Regions from separate parts of the Providencia zhijiangensis genome, predicted to be linked through region 1. Evidence: predicted binding sites of a transcription regulator. Region 1 holds the regulator's gene; the other holds the start of a gene.

Region 1 (3,218 bases):
TTAAAATCAAAAAAGCCACATTTTAAATAAGATATTCATTCTTTATTAACGTTGACTTTATTAAAGTTAAAATTGCGTATTCAATTTAGTAAAAAACTGTTTATTTCATCACCATCATTTCAAACACAACAGAAATGGAAGTTATGGTAAACTAAACAGTAATAAAAACTTGAAGCTATCCAGGTGGGGCCAAACAAGATGAAAACAATCAGTGAAGACATGCTGCTTACGACGGCCGAACGTATTTGTCAGTCTCGAGGCGTGCGTTTGACCCCACAAAGAGAGACTGTTCTGCGGTTAATTGCGCAACAACACGGTGCGATCAGTGCTTATGATTTGCTAGATTTACTGCGTGAAATAGAGCCTCAGGCTAAACCTCCTACCGTTTACCGTGGTTTAGAGTTCCTCATGGAACAAGGGTTTATTCATAAAATTGAATCCACAAACAGCTATGTGGTTTGTCACCATGTCGATAATCCAAGTCATATTTCAGTGATGTTAATTTGTGATAATTGTGGCAATGTGACTGAAAGTGACTGCACAACCATCGAAAAAGCGATTAGTACTCTAGCCGAAGAAAATCATTTTCATCTCAGGCATACAGTGGTAGAAAACCATGGTTTATGCCAAAAATGTTTTGAGGTTTCCAATTGCCAAGATCATGAACACTGTGAACATGACCATCACAATACAGTCAGTTCAAAAAAGAAGTGATATAGAAGAAGAGATATACAGGAAGTAAAAGAAAGGGATCTATATAGCAACATGAAAATGGCTATATAAAGAAGGTCTATATAAAGAAGTAAAAAGTGAAAATAACTATATAAAGAAAGACTATTCGGAAAAGAGATATTGAGTCTGCTGCCAGACTCAATCACTCATCATCAATGCCAATCACTGTTACGGATAACCCCAACAGCCAGACCTTCGATAGTAAAATTCTGTTCGCGTAAATCAACCACGATTGGTGCAAAATCAGCGTTTTCAGCAATAAGTTCAACGCGATTACCTTGTTGCTTAAAGCGTTTAACCGTGACTTCATCTTCGATACGCGCCACAACAATTTGCCCATTATGGACATTCTGCGTTTTATGTACCGCAAGTAGATCACCATCCATAATACCGATATCTTTCATCGACATACCATTTACACGTAATAAAAAGTCCGCGTGTGGTTTAAATAACTCTGGGTCGACTTGATAATGGCTTTCAATATGCTCTTGTGCAAGCAATGGTTCGCCGGCAGCAACACGTCCAATCAGAGGAAGCCCTAAATCTTCGGATTCTTCTTCTAACAACAGACGAATGCCTCTGGAAGCTCCAGAAACAATTTCAATTACCCCTTTACGAGCTAAGGCTTTTAAATGTTCTTCTGCCGCATTAGGCGAACGAAAACCCAAACTTGCTGCTATCTCAGCGCGTGTTGGTGGCATGCCCGTTTGCGAAATGTGGTCACGCACCAGATCGTAAACTTGCTGTTGTCGAGCTGTCAGTGCTTTCATCCCGTTCCCCTGTTTGTTTATACAGTCAGACTGTGAGTATATACAGGTAAATGGGTATTGGGAACTGTTAAATTAGCCAAAATCTGCATTTGTTGATGAATTTCTGGCTTTTTATCGCTTTTACTGTTTTTAGCCAACTAAACCGCAAAATAACGCGCCCATAAAACGGTTCCCCAGATAAACAGAGCCAATCCTATCGTGACGAACACGGCTGCGGAGCCGATATCTTTCGCTCGTCCAGATAATTCATGGTATTCACTGCCAATACGGTCAACAACCGCCTCAATCGCACTGTTAATTAACTCAACAATAGCGACTAAAACCACTGATCCAATCAACAAAATTCTGTCAATTTGGCTAATATCCAAGTAAAAAGCTATAATTATCGCAATGATAGCAGCAACCGCTTCTTGACGAAATGCAGCTTCATTTACCCATGCTGCTTTTAAACCTTTAAGGGAGTATCCAGCCGCTTTGATGACCCGAGTGAGTCCCTTAGTTTGACTTGCCATATTTTTTCCTTAATTTCTAAACAATAATCAACTTTTGCAGTCAAAGTGAATTATCGATAACAGATCTAAACATTGCTTTCTGATATGATTGCGCAGCATTACTAACAAGAGGCTATAATCATTTATGTCACTATGGCGTAAAATATATTACAACACGTTGAATTTACCACTGAAATTATTGGTAAAAAGTAAACTAATCCCAACGGACCCGATAACAGAGTTGCAGCTTGACCCAAACAAGCCAACGCTGTATGTCTTGCCATATCACTCAAAGTCCGACCTGCTCACGCTTCGCCAACAATGCTTAGCGATTGGTTTACCTGATCCACTCGTGGATAACGACATCAATGGCACCAAGCTCCCAGCCTATGTGTTTATTGATGATGGCCCGCGCGTGTTCCGTTACTACTCCCCAGATCCACGTAAAGAGTCAGTAAAAATATTCCATGCGTATCTGGATTTGCATAAAAACAACCCAAATCTTGATATTCAAATGCTACCTGCATCCGTCATGTTTGGACGTGCGCCGGGTCGCGAAGGGCATAAGCCTGCCCCGCTGAAACTCTTAAACGGTGTGCAAAAATTCTTTGCAGTCCTGTGGTTAGGGCGCGATAGCTTTGTGCGTTTTTCTCCAAGCATTTCTCTTGGCCAGATGGCACAAGAGCATGGCACTGATACCATCATTGCCAATAAACTCGCTCGCGTAGCACGTATTCATTACTCTCGTCAGCGTTTGGCGGCTGTAGGGCCTAGATTACCAGCACGCTATGAGCTGTTTAATAAGCTGCTATCCTCTAAAGCCATTGAAAAAGCCGTTGAAGACGAAGCTCGCAGTAAAAAAATCCCATTACAAAAAGCCCAACAAAATGCCGTGGCGATGATGGAAGAGATTGCCGCCAACTTCTCTTATGAAGCAGTGCGACTGACTGACCGCGTACTAGGCTGGACATGGAACCGCTTATACCAAGGGATCAACGTTCAACATGCTGAGCGCGTTCGCCAGCTGGCGCAAGATGGCCACGAAATTGTGTATGTGCCCTCTCACCGTAGCCATATGGACTACCTGCTGCTTTCTTATGTGCTTTATCACCAAGGTCTGGTGCCACCACACATTGCGGCGGGTATTAACCTGAACTTTTGGCCAGCCGGTCCGATTTTCCGTCGTTTAGGCGCATTCTTTATTCGCCGTACGTTCAAAGGTAAT
Region 2 (3,218 bases), 1.1 Mb from region 1:
TTGTCGAGTCATCTCCGCCATTAATTTAACAAAATCATTGGCAACTGCGTTAATACCTTCGCCTTGAATTCCTTTCAGAGCCGCTAATTTAATTAACGATGTCAATGTGGAAATTAACGCCACAAAAAATACGATCCAGCCCAAAATACGTTTGCCAATCGCAAGAGAATTTGCCTTGTGGTAATTCATTACAACTATTCCTTAAAGTTTTTTTCTACGCTAATCATAGCTGATAATATTTGCTGGCTCCAAATTTCTATAAAAAAATGATAGTTAAAAACCGAGTTTCGGATTATTCAAAGAGTGAATCGAATCTACATCAATAACTAATCTCAAATTTTCAATAAAATCATGTGATAGCACAGATATCTCTATAACCCCAAGTCATAGCTTGTTAGAATCGTTTCAGAAACCAAAATGACTGTGATTAAAGTACAGCGACAATCCCCATACCCTATTTTTAAGCGGGTATCTAAATGAATGGAGTTTGCTATGTATCATAAATTACCTATCCAATCTGTCATCTTTGACATGGATGGTTTGCTGATTGACTCGGAACCTTTTTGGGAACAAGGGGAAGATGAAGTTTTTGCAGAGTTAGGCGTCGATTTATCCATTAAGCACACTCTTCCTGACACCCTCGGTTTACGTATCGATCACGTTGTTGAACTTTGGTACAACGCATCTCCTTGGCAAGGTTGTAGTTTAGAAGCAACAAAACAGCGTATCATTGACCGCGTCATTGGTTTAGTGGAAGAAAAACGCCCATTACTGCCAGGTGTACAGCATGCACTTGAACTGTGCCGCTCAATGGATCTGAACATCGCTTTAGCCTCTGCGTCTCCGGATTATATGCTGGAAAAAGTGCTGAACTTATTTGATATCCGCCATTATTTTTCTGCCGTCGTTTCAGCAGCAGACTTACCATTAAGTAAGCCTCATCCCGAAGTGTATTTAAAAGCCGCGGCCGAGTTATCCACCAAGCCTATCCATTGTGCTTCTTTAGAAGACTCCTTTAATGGGATGATTTCTGCAAAAGCGGCGAGAATGCGCTCTATCGTTGTACCTGATAGCAAGCATTTCAATGATCCTCGTTGGGGTCTGGCTGATGTTAAAATCGCCTCATTGAACGATTTACGCCCAGAAAATTTACGTTAATCTTAAAGACGTTAACGAAACACGATTTCCCTTACGTTTTTCACGTAGGGGAAATTTCAAAAAAGTATAAAAACCTACGGTTATTAACTAATAAATAAGAATTTTTTTAACTCTCCCCTACTACCATATTTCCTGCAAACCCTTTATACTGCCCGCCTACTGTATAGATAAACAGATGGTATTTTATCCACCATGACTGCTGAAGGGCATCTGCTTTTTTCCGTCGCCTCACTTGTAATGGCTCATAAATTGCAAATTACCCCAGAGTTCGCTCAGGGTGATTGGCTGCATATGGTGCCAGGGGTGTTGCTGGGTGCCTTATTGCCGGATATTGACCACCCTTCATCTATCCTCGGGCGGCTTTTTCGCATTATTTCATTACCGATATCAAAACTGTGTGGACATCGCGGGTTCACTCACAGCCTGATTGCTTGGCTCATTTTACTGATCAGCAGCTACCAATGGCTACCTCACTATTGGGACTTACCTAGCGACCTTATCCAAGCGTTCTTATTAGGTTATATGAGTCATTTAGTGGCGGATATGCTGACCCCATCTGGAGTACCTTTTTTATGGCCTCTACCAACACGTTTTTGTTTTCCCATCTTACGCGGTAAGTCCAGTAAACGCGGGGAACGCTTTATTGCTGTGCTTTTGACCGTCTGTGCGGTCTTAATTCCAACGGGTCATTCCGCTGATTGGTTCCAGCAAATTGAAAGCGCACTAAATTATTTTAATAATCAGATAAATATACACTTACCGACAAAAAGCTCACTTTTGTAATATACTGTAAGCATGAATCAACCTAAATTATAACTTTTGATTATAAGTAATGACTAACTTCAACTGATATCATATAACCAGTTGTTAGAAGAAATGAAATCCTTATACCTATTAAGGATTAACAACAAGAATCATTATGTAAAATAATTACAATTTGGAGTGCGGAATGAATATTCCTCTGATTATCAATGTGCTGATTTTCGTAGCACTATTAATACTGTTAGCAAAACTCGGATCGAATGGTTGGAGCCTGTCCAAAAAAGTTTTACTGGGTCTCGTATTCGGTGTTGCTTATGGTGTCGGACTTCACCTCGTGTATGGTTCCGGTCACCAAACGGTAAAAGACTCCATTCTTTGGTTTAATATCGTCGGTAATGGTTACGTTCAACTGTTACAAATGGTGATTATGCCTCTGGTGTTCGCCTCTATTCTGAGTGCGGTCGCTCGACTTCATAAGGCATCTTCTTTAGGGAAAATTAGCTTTTTAACCATTGGCACATTGCTGTTTACCACAGCCATTGCGGCTTTAGTGGGTATTTTGATCGCAAACCTGTTCGGCTTAACCGCTGAAGGTCTGGTTCAAGGTCAATCTGAAACTGCACGTCTAGCGGCCATTGAAACAAATTATATTGGTAAAGTCTCAGATTTAACGGTTCCTCAGTTAATCCTGTCCTTTATCCCGAAAAACCCGTTTGCGGATTTAACGGGTGCAAGCCCAACATCTATCATTAGTGTAGTTATTTTTGCTGCCTTCTTAGGAGTAGCTGCGCTGCAACTGTTTAAAGATGATAAAGAGCGCGGTGAAAAAGCATTAGCGGCTATCGATGTGATGCAAGCATGGGCAATGAAACTCGTTCGCTTAGTCATGCGTTTAACCCCTTACGGTGTAATGGCGCTGATGATCAAAGTGGTCGCAAGCTCTAACTTAGCCGATATCATTAACTTAGGAACTTTCGTCGTCGCGTCCTATGTTGCATTAGCTATTATGTTTGTGGTTCACGGTATCTTAGTGGCAACAACAGGCTTAAACCCAATCAAGTTCTTTAAGAAAGCAGGTCCAGTACTGACATTTGCATTCACTAGCCGTTCGAGCGCAGCCAGTATTCCACTGAATATTGAAACGCAAACTCGCCGCTTTGGTGTGCCAGAATCTATCGCAAGCTTCTCGGCTTCTTTCGGTGCAACTATCGGTCAAAACGGTTGTGCGGGTATCTACCCTGCGATGTTAGCCGTGATGGTCGCACCAACTATGGGGATCAACCCATTTGACCCTCTGT

The links. The regulator LexA, encoded in region 1, represses DNA repair genes until DNA is damaged. The targets are predictions, from matches to a motif close to TNCTGTATGTACATACAGNA.
Region 2: a site for LexA is predicted at 1,316-1,335, ahead of QS795_RS06815 (metal-dependent hydrolase). Genes of this name have one in related genera too.

The regions. Positions count from the first base shown of each region.
Region 1 covers NZ_CP135990.1:403,218-406,435, reverse strand. Annotated here, with positions in the region: gene zur (zinc uptake transcriptional repressor Zur) at 199-714, shown strand; gene lexA (transcriptional repressor LexA) at 885-1,502, opposite strand; gene QS795_RS01800 (diacylglycerol kinase) at 1,640-2,014, opposite strand; gene plsB (glycerol-3-phosphate 1-O-acyltransferase PlsB) at 2,139-3,218, shown strand, end outside.
Region 2 covers NZ_CP135990.1:1,504,011-1,507,228, reverse strand. Annotated here, with positions in the region: gene QS795_RS06825 (YniB family protein) at 1-189, opposite strand, end outside; gene hxpB (hexitol phosphatase HxpB) at 493-1,158, shown strand; gene QS795_RS06815 (metal-dependent hydrolase) at 1,351-1,941, shown strand; gene QS795_RS06810 (L-cystine transporter) at 2,108-3,218, shown strand, end outside.